2 regions of the Kitasatospora sp. NPDC092039 genome follow, and region 2 is predicted to be linked to the other one. Evidence: riboswitches for the same ligand, from Rfam matches in the RefSeq annotation. Region 2 holds a riboswitch; the other holds the start of a gene.

Region 1 (7,010 bases), on a different contig from region 2:
ACGACCGGCCGGTGGTCGCGGACCAGGACGCCAAGTCCGTGTCGGTGGAGGACACCTACGAGGTGGACCTGGCCGACCGGGAGCGGGTGCTGCGCGAGGTGGAGGCGCTGGCCGGCCGGTGCGTGCGGCGGCTGCGGGCGGCCGGGCGCTCGGGGCGGACGGTGGTGCTCAAGGTGCGGCGGTTCGACTTCTCGACACTGACCCGCTCGGAGACGCTGGGCGGCCCCACCGACGACGAGACGGTGATCACCGCGACCGCGCGCCGGCTGGCCGAGCAGGTGGACATCACCGGCGGGGTCCGGCTGCTCGGCGTGGGCGTCGCCCAACTCGCCGACTACACCCAGGAGGACCTGTTCGCCCAGGCGCTGCGGGAGGAGGCCGCGGAGCAGGTGGAGGCGGCGGCCGAGGCGGTGGAGGCCGAGGAGGAGCCGGAGGCCGTCGTGGTGCGGCGATGGATGCCCGGACAGGACGTCCGGCACGAGGAGTTCGGCCCGGGCTGGGTGCAGGGCAGTGGCGTCGGGAGGGTCACCGTACGGTTCGAGACGCCGTGGAGCGGGCCGGGGCGGGTGCGGACCTTCGCGGTGGACGACCCCGCGCTCGAACCGTCCCGGGCGTTGCCGCTGCGGCAGGACGAGGGGGCGGCGGACGGCGCGGCGGGCGCGGACGGCGGTCCGGCCGAGGGGGCCTGAAACGCGAAGCGGCCCCACCCGGTGGGGGAGTACCGGGTGGGGCCGATCACCGTGCCGGACCCCGTACGTTCGTGATGCCCTCGCGACGCACGGAGGCCGGGCCCCGCGCCCTGTCCCTGAGCGCGGGGGCCGGACGCCTCGTCAGGCGTCGGTCTTGACCAGCGCGGGGCTGGAGTCCTGCTGGGCCGAGCCGCCGACGACGGCCGGGGTGGCGGCCGACTTGGCGCCGCGGATCAGGAACGGGACGACGCCGGCGACGATGCAGACGACGGCCGCGGTCCAGAACGCGTGCTTGTAGGCGTCCAGGGTGGGCAGGGAGAGCGGGATCTGCGGCGGCAGCTTCATGAGGTCGCCGGTCAGGATGGCGGCCATGACGGCGGTGCCGATCGCGCCACCGACCGTGCGCAGCACGGAGTTCATGCCGTTGGCGATGCCGCTCTGCTCGGCCGGGACGGCGCCGTTGATGTAGGCGGGCATCGCGGCGAAGGCGAGGCCGACGCCGAGACCGAAGATCGCCGAGGCGGTGTAGATGTCACCCTCGCGCCCGTGGCGCACGGCCAGGTAGGCCATCGCGACGGCGCCGAGGACGCCACCGAGGACCAGCGGCAGGCGCGGGCCGCGACGGGCGATCAGCAGGGCGCCGACCGGGGCGGCGACCATCGAGCCGATCGCGGACGGCAGCAGCATGATGCCGGCGTGCAGCACGGTGGCGGTGAAGCCGTAGTGGGTCAGCTTCTCCGGGGTCTGGGCGAAGTTGCTGATGACCATGAAGGACCCGTACATGCCGAAGCCGATGAGCAGGCCGGCCACGTTGGTGAAGGCGACGGCCGGACGGGCCATCATCTTCATGTCCACCAGCGGGTGGGCGACCTTGGTCTCGATGATCCCCCAGACGAGGGCGACCACGGCGGCGACGGCGAACAGGCCGAGCGTCTTGTTGGAGGTCCAGCCCCAGTGGTTGCCCTGGCTGACCGCGACCAGCAGTGCGGAGAGCCAGCCGGCCAGGGTGATCGCGCCCAGCGGGTCGGCGCCGCCCTCCTTGTCGGTGACCGGGTCGGTCGGGACGCGGAAGGCGACCAGCGCGACCGCGAGCAGGCCGAAGAGCAGGCCCATCCAGAAGATCGACTTGTAGTCCCAGTGCTCCAGCAGGAGGCCGGTGGCGACCAGGCCGAGGCCGGAGCCGACGCCCATCGAGGCGCTGATGGCGGCGACGCCGCCGGTGACCTTCTCCTTGGGCAGTTCGTCACGGACGATGCTGATCGCCAGCGGCAGGACGCCACCGCCGGCGCCCTGGAGGACGCGGGCGACGACCAACCAGGTGAAGGAGTGGGTGCTGACCGCCAGCGCCGAACCGGCGACCAGGCCGGCCAGCGAGATCAGCAGCATCGGCTTGCGGCCCCGGAGGTCGCCGAAGCGGCCCAGGAGAGGAGTCAGCACGGCTGCGGAGAGCAGGTTGGCGGTCATCAGCCAGGTGATGCTGGACGCGGAGACGTTCAGTTCCTTGGCCAGCGAGGGCAGGATCGGGACGACCGCGGTCTGCACCACGCTGAACGACAGCATCGCCAGGATGAGGGCCGGCAGGACCCGGGCGCTGCTCTGCTTCTCGGCCGCGGTGGTGGGCTGTGGTGCCTCACTCACGGTTGCTTCCTCTCGTACATAGTGAATGAACTGAAGTAACCATGCCGGGTGATACTTCAGAGTGTCAAATATCGAGTGGTTAAGCTTTGGCAAAGGCGAACGGTCCGGTACGCGACAAGGGCCCCGGACGGTGTCCGGGGCCCTTGTCGCGCGGTGGTGTCAGACGAGCGGCCGTACGGGGGCCGGGCGGGACGAGGCGGCGGCCGGGGTCGAGTCGGTCGGCGAGCCGTGGGCCTGGCCGGCGGTGGTGTCGTGGACTTCGACGTGCTCGCGGCGGAGCTCCTCCCGGACCATCTCCTCGGTGGTGTACCGCTCGACGATCAGGCGGACCCGCTCGATGGGGGCGAGGTGCTTGTGGACCACCGGGCGTTCCTCGCGGAGGGTGACCTCCTCGACGGCCTCGGCGATGTCCTTCTCGGTGAGCGCGGCACGCTCGGCCTCGCTGACCGGCATCCGTTCGACCCGGACGCGCTCCCGGACCACCGGGACGCGGCGCTCGACCTGTTCGGTCGTCACGTACTTGCGCAGCTTCGCGGTGCCGAGGGTGTGCCACTCGGTGGTGATCTCCAGCCGCTCCTCGCGGCAGGTGATCTCGACCGGGCCGCTGGGAGCGGAGCCGGTGTTCGCGGCGGTGGTCGTGGTGGGGGCGGACGCCGCCGGGGCGGGCGCGGGGGCCGGCTGCGAGTGCGGCCTCGGCTCCAGGGCGGGCGCCACGGACGGGGTGGTCGGCGGGGCGGTCGAGGCGGTGCTGGCGGCCGCGGGAGTGCTGAGGGTCCGCATGTCGGCCTCCGGGGCGGTCCTGGTGGTGTCGGCGACGGTGAGGGTCGGGGCGGTGGAGCCGGGCGCGGCGGCGGCGGGAACCGGGGTCCTGGCCGGGGCCGGCTCGGGCGAGCGCTCGGGACTGTGGAAGGTGAGCGGCTTGGCCGGGGCCGCCGCGGTGGTGGTGGCGGCTGCTGCCGTGGTGCCGAAGTCGAGGTCGGGCTGCTTGGCGTGGCTGCCGTTCTCGCCGTTCGGGCGGCCGTCCATCGAGGTGTCGAGCCCGTAGTAGCGGTAGAGCTGGAGCTCCTGGGCGGGGGACAGGTGCTGGCCGACGCCGAAGTCCGGCGACTCCTTCACCAGCGACTTGTCGTACGGCACCCGGAGTTCCTCGCCGGAGAACTCGCTCGTGGTCAGCGGGACGAAGGCGTCCCGGCCGAAGATGCCGGTCCGGACCGCGGCCCACTCCGGCCGGCCGGTGGCGTCGTCCAGGTAGACCTCGTCGACCGTGCCGATCTTGTCTCCGTTGCGGTCGACGGCCTTGTGACCGATGAGGTCCCGTGGGTCGATGTCGGTCTGCACTCTTTCCTCCCGTGCGCTGAGCCTGCGGAAGTCCCGCAGAAAGGCGGCCGGAGCACCCGTGCCGGTCGCCACTTCACACCAAAAGCCATGAATCGGGCGGTCGCTACCGGGGTGCGCCCGGACGGGCGGCGCGCTGGACCGTCCGGGGGACGCGCGTAGACCCCGAGTGACCTGACGCACCCGTGATCGGAGGGCCTCCCGCTGGTACCCTGGGCGGCGACCGCAGAGCCCGCTCGGGAGAGTCTCCGACCGCGAAAACCGCTGGTCGGGGCGCCGAAGGAGCAACTCCTCCCCGGAATCTCTCAGGCATCCGTACCGTGTGGGGTAGGTCACTCTGGAAAGCAGGGCAGGAGTGTCGGCATGGGAGCCGGCGATCACCACCCTCACCGACGGTGCAAGCCGGCGGGGTGCCACAGCGCTCCGTGCGGGTGAAGCTCTCAGGTCCCGATGACAGAGGGGGAGGCCTGTCGGGTCCGCCCGCCCCGGTTCGTCCGCTGTGCGCAGCGGCGACGGCCGGCCGGCGTGCGTACCCCCGCCGGTCCGTGACCAGGAGGCCTCGACCACCATGAACGCCCAGCCGAACGCGGGACGCCCCACCAGCGCCTCGACCCTCACCGAGCTTGAGCTGGCCAGCCCCTTCGAGAACCGCCACATCGGCCCCGACGCCGCCGCGCAGGAGAAGATGCTGGCGTCCGTCGGCTACGGCTCGCTGGACGAGCTCGCGGCCACCGCGGTGCCCGAGGCGATCCGTTCCATCACCGCCCTGGACCTGCCCGCGGGCCGGACCGAGGCCCAGGTCCTGGCCGAGCTGCGCGAGCTGGCCGGCCGCAACCAGGTGCTCCAGCCGATGATCGGCCTGGGCTACTACGGCACCTTCACCCCGCCGGTGGTCCTGCGCAACGTCATGGAGAACCCGGCCTGGTACACCGCCTACACCCCGTACCAGCCGGAGATCTCGCAGGGCCGCCTGGAGGCGCTGCTCAACTTCCAGACCGTGGTCTCCGACCTGACCGGCCTGCCGACCTCCGGCTCCTCGCTGCTGGACGAGGGCACCGCCGCCGCCGAGGCGATGGCGCTGGCCCGCCGCGTCACCAAGGTCAAGGGCGGTGTCTTCCTGGTCGACGCCGAGACCCTGCCGCAGACCGTCGCGGTGATCAACACCCGCGCGGTGCCGACCGGCGTCGAGGTCGTCGTCGCCGACCTGTCCGAGGGCATCCCGGCCGAGATCGCCGAGCGCGGCGTCTTCGGCGTGCTGCTCCAGTACCCGGGCGCCACCGGCGTGGTCCGCGACCTCGCCCCGGTGATCGAGCAGGCGCACGGCCTGGGCGCGATCGTCGCCGTCGCCGCCGACCTGCTCGCGCTGACCCTGCTCAAGTCCCCGGGCTCGCTGGGCGCCGACATCGCCTGCGGCACCTCGCAGCGCTTCGGCGTCCCGATGGGCTTCGGCGGCCCGCACGCCGGCTACCTGTCGGTGCGCGCGGAGTACGCCCGCTCGCTGCCCGGCCGCCTGGTCGGCGTCTCCGTCGACGCCGACGGCAACCGCGCCTACCGCCTGGCGCTGCAGACCCGCGAGCAGCACATCCGCCGCGAGAAGGCCACCAGCAACATCTGCACCGCCCAGGTGCTGCTCGCCGTGATGGCCTCGATGTACGCCGTCTACCACGGCCCGGACGGCCTGGCCGACATCGCCCGCCGCACCCACCGCTACGCCGCCGCCCTCGCCGAGGGCCTGCGGGCCGGCGGCGTCGAGCTGCTGCACGGCGAGTTCTTCGACACCGTCACCGCCGTCGTCCCGGGCCGCGCCGCCGAGATCGCCGCCGCCGCCCGCGCCAACGGCATCAACCTGTACCAGGACGGCGAGGACCGGATCTCCGTCTCCACCGACGAGACCACCACCCGCGAGCACCTGGCCGGCGTCTGGGCCGCGTTCGGCGTCCCCGCCGCCGAGGTCGCCGAGGCCGCCGACGCGCTGCCCGCCGCGCTGCTGCGCGAGGACGAGTACCTGACCCACCCGGTCTTCCACAGCCACCGCTCGGAGACCGCCATGCTGCGCTACCTGCGCCGCCTGTCGGACCGGGACTACGCGTTGGACCGTGGCATGATCCCGCTGGGCTCCTGCACCATGAAGCTCAACGCGACCACCGAGATGGAGGCGGTGACCTGGCCGGAGTTCGGCCAGCTGCACCCCTTCGCGCCGATCGACCAGGCCCAGGGCTACCTGACCCTGATCCGCCAGCTGGAGCAGCAGCTGGCCGAGGTGACCGGCTACGACGCCGTGTCGATCCAGCCGAACGCGGGCTCGCAGGGCGAGCTGGCCGGTCTGCTGGCCGTCCGCGCCTACCACCACGCCAACGGCGACACCCAGCGCGACGTCTGCCTGATCCCGTCCTCGGCGCACGGCACCAACGCGGCCTCCGCGGTGATGGCCGGCATGCGCGTGGTCGTGGTGAAGACCCTGGTCGACGGAGACGTGGACGTCGACGACCTGAAGGCCAAGATCGAGCAGCACCGCGACAACCTCGCCGTGCTGATGGTCACCTACCCGTCCACCCACGGCGTGTACGAGACCCAGATCACCGACATCTGCGCCCTGGTGCACGAGGCCGGCGGCCAGGTGTACGTGGACGGCGCCAACCTGAACGCCCTGGTCGGCCTCGCCAAGCCGGGCAAGTTCGGCGCGGACGTCTCGCACCTGAACCTGCACAAGACCTTCTGCATCCCGCACGGCGGTGGCGGCCCGGGCGTCGGCCCGGTCGCGGTGCGCGCCCACCTGGCGCCGTACCTGCCGAACCACCCGCTGCAGGAGGAGGCCGGCCCGGCCACCGGCGTCGGCCCGATCTCGGCCGCGCCGTGGGGCTCGGCGGCCATCCTGCCGATCTCCTGGGCGTACGTCCGGCTGATGGGCGGCGAGGGCCTCAAGCACGCGACCCAGATCGCGGTGCTGAACGCCAACTACATCGCCAAGCGCCTGGCGCCGCACTTCCCGGTGCTCTACACCGGCCCGGGCGGGCTGGTCGCGCACGAGTGCATCATCGACCTGCGCCCGCTGACCAAGGAGACGGGCGTGACGGTGGACGACATCGCCAAGCGCCTGATCGACTACGGCTTCCACGCGCCGACGATGTCGTTCCCGGTGGCCGGCACGCTGATGATCGAGCCGACCGAGTCCGAGGACCTGCACGAGATCGACCGGTTCTGCGACGCGATGATCACCATCCGGGCCGAGATCGACAAGGTCGGCTCGGGCGAGTGGGCGGCCGACGACAACCCGCTGCGCAACGCCCCGCACACCGCCGCCACGCTGGCCGGCGACTGGGCGCACGGCTACTCGCGGCAGGAGGCGGT
Region 2 (7,010 bases):
ATGATGTCGGCGACCTCGCGGAAGTCCTCGGCCTGGAAGCCGCGGGTGGCCAGGGCCGGGGTGCCGATGCGCAGGCCCGAGGTGACCATCGGCGGGCGCGGGTCGTTCGGGATCGCGTTGCGGTTGACGGTGATGCCGACCTCGTGCAGCCGGTCCTCGGCCTGCTGGCCGTCGAGCTGGCTGTTGCGCAGGTCGACCAGGACCAGGTGGACGTCGGTGCCGCCGGAGAGCACGGACGCGCCGGCCTCGGCCACGTCGGCCTGGAGCAGGCGCTCGGCGAGGATGCGGGCGCCGTCCAGGGTGCGCTGCTGGCGCTCCTTGAACTCCTCCGAGGCCGCGACCTTGAAGGCGACCGCCTTGCCGGCGATCACGTGCTCCAGCGGGCCGCCCTGCTGGCCGGGGAAGACCGCGGAGTTGATCTTCTTGGCGTACTCGGCCTTGGACAGGATGACGCCGCCGCGCGGGCCGCCCAGGGTCTTGTGGGTGGTGGTGGTGACCACGTCCGCGTACGGGACCGGGTTCGGGTGCAGCCCGGCGGCCACCAGACCGGCGAAGTGCGCCATGTCCACCATGAGCAGCGCGCCGACCTCGTCGGCGATCCGGCGGAACGCGGCGAAGTCGAGCTGGCGCGGGTAGGCCGACCAGCCGGCGATGATCAGCTTCGGCTGGTGCTCCTTGGCGAGGCGCTCGACCTCGGCCATGTCGACCTGACCGGTCTTCTCGTCCACGTGGTACGCGGCCACGTTGTAGAGCTTGCCGGAGAAGTTGATCTTCATGCCGTGGGTCAGGTGACCGCCGTGGGCCAGGGACAGGCCCAGGATGGTGTCGCCCGGCTGGATCAGCGCGAACATCGCGGCGGCGTTGGCCTGCGCGCCGGAGTGCGGCTGGACGTTGGCGTGCTCGGCGCCGAACAGCGCCTTGATGCGGTCGATCGCGATCTGCTCGACCACGTCGACGTGCTCGCAGCCGCCGTAGTAGCGGCGGCCGGGATAGCCCTCCGCGTACTTGTTGGTGAGCACCGAGCCCTGGGCCTCCATGACCGCCACCGGGGCGAAGTTCTCGGAGGCGATCATCTCCAGGGTGGTCTGCTGGCGGTGCAGCTCGGCGTCGACCGCGGCGGCGATCTCCGGGTCGAGGGCGTGCAGGGACTGGTTGAGAACCGTCATGGTGTGGTCTTCCCGGGAGGAGGAGGGAAAGGGGCCGGGGCGGGGCGGCCGCCGCGCGACCGCCCCTGGCAGGCGGATCAGCCCTGGGGGTTGGTGAGCGCGTCGTACTCGGCGGCGCTGAGCAGCTCGTCGGTGGCCTCGACGCGCACCTTGAACAGCCAGCCGCCCTCGAACGGGGCGCTGTTGACCAGGGCGTTGTCGTCCAGGACGTCCTGGTTGACCTCGGTGACCTCGCCGGTCACCGGGGAGTACAGGTCGCTGACCGACTTGGTGGACTCCAGCTCGCCGCAGGTCTCGCCGGCGGTCACGGTGTCACCGACCTCGGGGAGCTGCACGTAGACGATGTCACCGAGCGCGTCGGCGGCGTGCGCGGTGATGCCGACCGTGGAGACACCCTCCGCGTCCGCGGCGGTCAGCCACTCGTGCTCCTTGGTGTACTGCAGGTGCTGGGGGTTGCTCATGGCGTCATTCTCCAGGATGGGAAGCGGGTACGACGAAGCGGGCCGCCGCGCGGACGGCCGCGACGTGCGTGTATGGGGAAAACCGGGGCCCGCGGGGGCTCAGCGGGCGCGCTTGTAGAACGGCAGCGCGACGACCTGGACGGGCTCGTGCTTGCCGCGCACGTCCACCGCGACGGTGGTGCCGGGGGCGGCGTGGGCGGCGTCGACGTAGGCCATCGCGATCGGCTGCCCCAGCGTCGGGGACGGCGCGCCGGAGGTGATCCGGCCGATCGGCTCGCCGTCGGCGGAGACCACGGTGTACTCGGCGCGCGGCACCCGCTTGCCGTCGGAGACCAGGCCGACCAGCACCTTCGGCGGGTTGGTCTCGGCCGCGGCGGCGGCCTGCTCCAGCGCCTTGCGGCCGACGAACGCGCCCTCGTTGGTGGTCTTGTCGAAGCGGACGACCCGGCCCAGGCCGGCGTCGAACGGGGTGAGGTCGGTGGACAGCTCGTGCCCGTACAGCGGCATGCCGGCCTCCAGGCGCAGCGTGTCGCGGCAGGACAGGCCGCACGGGACCAGGCCGTGGCCCTCGCCCGCGGCGGTCAGCGCCTGCCAGACCGGCTCGGCGTCGACCGGGTGGCAGAAGATCTCGAAGCCGTCCTCGCCGGTGTAGCCGGTGCGGGCGAGCAGCACGTCGCGGCCGTCCACCTGGGCCGGGAGGATCGCGTAGTACTTCAGGCCGGGCAGGTCGGCGTCGGTGGTCTTCGCCAGGACGGCGGTGGCCTCCGGGCCCTGGACGGCGATCAGCGCGTAGGTGTCGCGGTCGTCGGTGACGACGGCGTCGAAGCCCTTGGCGCGGGCGATCAGCTCGTCGAGGACCAGCTGGGCGTTGGAGGCGTTGGCGACGACCAGGAAGGCGTCCTCGCGCAGGCGGTAGACGATCAGGTCGTCCAGGATGCCGCCGTCCTCGGCGCAGATCATGGTGTAGCGGGCGCGCAGCACGCCCAGCGCGGAGACGAAGCCGACCAGCGCGTGGTCCAGCATCTCGCCGGCCTGCGGGCCGGTGACGGTGATCTCGCCCATGTGCGAGAGGTCGAACAGGCCGGCCTTGGTGCGGACCGCGAGGTGCTCCTCGCGCTCGCTGCCGTAGCGCAGCGGCATGTCCCAGCCGGCGAAGTCGGTCATGGTCGCGCCGAGGGCGCGGTGCAGCGCGTCGAGCGCGGTCAGGCGGAGGGACGACATGGCCAGGAACTCCTCGGTCGGGGCACTCAGGGGTGCGCGCACCGGACCGGACCCGCTCGGGGGCCGACCCTGCGCGCGGGCATGCGGCGGCGTGGGTCTCCCCATCTGTCGTCGAACCTGAGAGCTTCACCGCCCACCTGCCCGCAGCTGTTTCCAGCTTGGGGGACAGCATGGCGGCTTGCACCGTGGGTGGGCGCACGACAGGGCCGGGCGCCGCTTTCCAGATGTGCCTAACCCGTGCGGTAGGGGTGCCTGAGAGATTCCGGGGAGGACTTGCTCCTTCGGCGCCGGCTGTGCCTGAACGGCACTCCGGGCTCTCCCGCGCGGGTTCGAGCGGCCGGTATGGAGTTGTGGGGGCCCGCGGCGCATGCCGTCGGACGCGCACATCATGGCACGTCCGGGACGACGAGGGGAGGGGGGACCCGGTCACACCGCGCGGGACCCGAACACGAGTCCTGACCGCGCCCCCGCGCGCCTCTAGACTGCTGCGCGTCGGCGCAGCAGAGGGCGGCCGAACGGCAGAGGGCGGAATCGGCGGCGCATGGGGTACCCGGTGGAGCAGCAGCAGGGGTGGGGCGGACCGGAGGAGGCGCCGGCGGGCGGCTCCTGGCCGGCCAACGAGCTGGAGCAGGTGCTGACCGCGGCCCTGGGCGACCCGGGCGCGACGCCGCGGGTGATCGAGGTGCTGGCGCGCAGCCAGGTGTGGGTGCCGCTGCCGGCCGGGGGCGACCCGCAGGGGCAGTCGCTGGACCTGCCGACGATCGAGCTGGGCGGCGACCCGTACGTACCGGTGTTCTCCTCGCAGGAGGTGTTCCTCCAGCAGGCGCCCGGGATGGCCTTCGCGATCGCGCCGGTGTGGGAGTTCGCCCGCGGGCTGCCGCTGGGCGTGGGCATCGCGGTGAACCCGGAAGCGGTGGTGGGCCTCCCGGTCCCGCCGCAGGGCGTCGCCGAACTGCGCCGCGGCCCCCGCGAGGACCGCTGGGACGGCGCCGGCGACCTGGCGCCGACCGGCGGGCGGGTGGCGCTGCGCGAGCCGGTGCCGGGCGAGGACCCGGAGCACTTCCTGGCCGCCTGCCGGGCCGAACTCTCGGCGCTGCCGGGTGTGCTGACCGCCCGCAGGGCGCTGGCCAGCATCGAGGGCGAGCCGACCGTGATGTTCGTGGGCGTCCAGTTGGACCCGGCGGCGCCGGCCGATCCGGCCGCGGTGAACGACGCGCTCGGCCGAGCGCTGGGAACCGCGCCGCTGCCCGGCGGCGTCCACCTCGTACTGCTCGACCTCGCCGACGACCCGGTGGTCGAGTGGCTGCTCACCCGGGTACTGCCCTTCTATACGCGGGCGTGAGCGGGTTCGTATCAGAGGCACGTCGCCGTGGCGGTGGCCGGTGCCGCGCCATAGGGTGCGTGCAGACGGCCGACGGGCCGGCGGGTTGAGGGAAAGAGGCGCGGCGAGGTGGGCGCATGAGTGCGGGAACGGGAGCGGGCGGTGTGCCGGGGGCCTGGGGCCAGGCACCGGTCGCCGGGCGCCCGGGAGCTGATCCCGGCGCGTTGGAGCGCGCCCTGGGCGATGTCGCGCCGGAGCGCTACGACGCGTACGAGCGGCTGCTGCACGCGCTGGCGGACGGCCGGGTCTGGATGCTGCTGTGGCACGGCACGCCGGGCAGCCCGGACGCGCAGTACGGGAACATGGAGATCAGCGGCCACGGCTACGCGCCGGCCGTCACCTCGCCCGAACAACTGACCTCCTCCGGCTGGGCGCGGGCCCACGAGGTCATCTCCGGCCGGGAGATCGCGGCCTCGCTGTACCGCACCCGCTGGGGCCTGTGGCTCAACCCGCACGCGCCCGGCGGGGGCGTCGGGGTGCCGTGGGCGGACCTGCGGCGGGTCGCCGCGGGCCTGGACCGGCTGCCGGCCGGGCCGTTGAAGCTGAGCGAGCCGCAGCTGAACGCCCAGCCGTTCTTCGCGCTGCTGGAGCGGCAGGCCGGCGAGGTGCGCGCGGTACGGGCGCTGCGCCGGGCCTGGGTGCAGCCCGCGGTGGGGGAGCCGTACCTGGCGATCGGCCTCGACCTGTACGAGAGCTCGCCGCCGGCGGTGGAGGCGGTGCGGGCGCTGATGCGGCGCGCGATCGCGGTGGCCCCGGAGGGGCTCGCGGTGTCCACGGTGGCGATGTCGGACGAGTACGACCCGGTGGCGCTGTGGATGCGCGCCAACGCCCGGCCGTTCTTCGACCGGGAGTCGGGCCGCCCGCCGACCGGTCCGTACCCGCCGGTGCCCCCGCCGCCGTACCCCGGGCACTCGATGCCGGGCTACGCGTACGGCACCCAGCCGCCGGCGCCGGGCTGGCAGCAGCCGTCGCCGCAGCGGCCTTGGCCCGGCTACCCCGGGCGCTGATTCCCGAAACCCATTCCCGCGAAGCCGACTTGATTGTCCGTCAAGTCGGCTTCGATGCTTTCCGGACGAATTTCCGGATGTGCGGCCCGGTCATCTTGACATGGCAGTTACAGCCATGTGAAGAGGTGTATGCCGAAGATCGGGAAGGTGCATGCGCGCAGATCACAGTTGGGCATCTGTCGGTTGTCAGGGCTGGCGCAAGCCAGTTCGGATGGCAGAGAGTTCTGCGCAACGCACCGCGCGTGCTGGAACCCCACAAAGGTGAGCGCGCACGCCGACAGCCCGGCCACGCGACGCCCATCCCGCGTGGTGGCAGTGCCTGTGCACGAAGCACTGCCGTCAAGACCCGCTCCTCCTAAGCACTTCCGCACGTCCGCAGCCGCACCGCCGAAGCCGGCGACCGGCACCCGTGGGCCGGCCACCGTCGGCGAGGGGACCTACTGACCATGACCGCATCCGTGACCACCGCCGGGAACGATCCGGAGGCACCCGCCGCCGCAAGCCCGGCCAAGACGATCGAGGGCCGCTCCCTCGGTCAGATCGCCTGGACCCGCTTCAAGCGGGACAAGGCCGCCGTCGTCGGCGGCGTCGTGGTGATCCTGTTGATCCTGCTCGCCGTGCTGGCCAAGCCGATCGAGTCGCTGTTCGGGCTGGATCCGGACGCCCTCCACCAGGACCTGCTGGACGCCGACCTCGGTGGCCTGCCGTTCGGCGACTGGGGCGGCATGAGCTGGGAGCACCCGCTCGGCGTCGACCCGCTGCAGGGCCGTGACCTGCTGACCCGCGTCATCGAGGGCTCCTGGGTCTCCCTGCTGGTCGCCTTCGGCGCGACCGTGCTGTCCAACACCATCGGCACCGTGCTCGGCATCATGGCCGGCTACTACGGCGGCTGGGTGGACACCCTGATCAGCCGGGTGATGGACGTCTTCCTGGCCTTCCCGCTGCTGCTCTTCGCCATCGCGATCTCGACCTCGCTGCAGGGCGGCGCGTTCGGCCTGCACGGCCTGCCGCTGCACATCCTGGTGCTGATCTTCGTGATCGGCTTCTTCAACTGGCCCTACATGGGCCGGATCGTGCGCGGCCAGACGCTCTCGCTGCGCGAACGGGAGTTCGTCCACGCGGCCCGCAGCCTCGGCGCGCGCGGCCCGTTCATCCTGTTCAAGGAACTGCTGCCCAACCTGGTCGGTCCGATCCTGGTCTACTCGACCCTGCTGATCCCGACCAACATCCTCTTCGAGGCCGGGCTGAGCTTCCTCGGCGTCGGCATCCAGCCCCCGCAGGCCTCCTGGGGCGGGATGCTCCAGGACGCCATCCGGTACTACCAGGTGGACCCCCAGTACATGGTGGTCCCCGGGCTGGCGATCTTCGTCACCGTGCTCGCCTTCAACCTGCTCGGCGACGGCCTGCGCGACGCCCTCGATCCCAAGAGCAACTGACCCAGCGTCATCCACTGGCCCCGAGTCATCACATGACCCTGCGTCAGGACCCTCCACCGCCTCCACATCCCTCAAGGGGTTGATCTCACCCATGCGTAGGTCCCGTACCGTCGCCCTGACCGCTGCGGCCGCCGCCGCGGTCCTGGTCGTGACCGGTTGCACCAGCTCGTCGAAGAGCGGCGGCTCCTCCTCGGCCTCCGGCTCCGCCGGGGGCGGCGCCAACGCGGCCACCAAGAGCATCGTCAACGCCTCGGACAAGAAGGGCGGGACGGTGACCTACGAGATGAAGGGCACCCCGGACTCGCTCGACCCGGGCAACACGTACTACGCGTACATCT

What was found. A riboswitch is a leader RNA that binds a small molecule or an ion and turns the genes downstream of it on or off. The one in region 2 is predicted to bind glycine.
Region 1: another riboswitch for glycine. It lies ahead of gcvP (aminomethyl-transferring glycine dehydrogenase); the one in region 2 lies ahead of gcvT (glycine cleavage system aminomethyltransferase GcvT).

The regions. Positions count from the first base shown of each region.
Region 1 covers NZ_JBIVSD010000018.1:170,177-177,186, reverse strand. The annotation lists gene ACIQI7_RS30235 (DNA polymerase IV) at 1-689, shown strand, start outside; gene ACIQI7_RS30230 (MFS transporter) at 831-2,327, opposite strand; gene ACIQI7_RS30225 (PRC and DUF2382 domain-containing protein) at 2,487-3,665, opposite strand; glycine riboswitch at 3,890-3,993, shown strand; gene gcvP (aminomethyl-transferring glycine dehydrogenase) at 4,231-7,010, shown strand, end outside.
Region 2 covers NZ_JBIVSD010000008.1:290,628-297,637, forward strand. The annotation lists gene glyA (serine hydroxymethyltransferase) at 1-1,166, opposite strand, end outside; gene gcvH (glycine cleavage system protein GcvH) at 1,244-1,627, opposite strand; gene gcvT (glycine cleavage system aminomethyltransferase GcvT) at 1,727-2,848, opposite strand; glycine riboswitch at 3,079-3,180, opposite strand; gene ACIQI7_RS18610 (enhanced serine sensitivity protein SseB C-terminal domain-containing protein) at 3,390-4,190, shown strand; gene ACIQI7_RS18615 (enhanced serine sensitivity protein SseB C-terminal domain-containing protein) at 4,307-5,236, shown strand; gene ACIQI7_RS18620 (ABC transporter permease) at 5,683-6,672, shown strand; gene ACIQI7_RS18625 (ABC transporter substrate-binding protein) at 6,764-7,010, shown strand, end outside.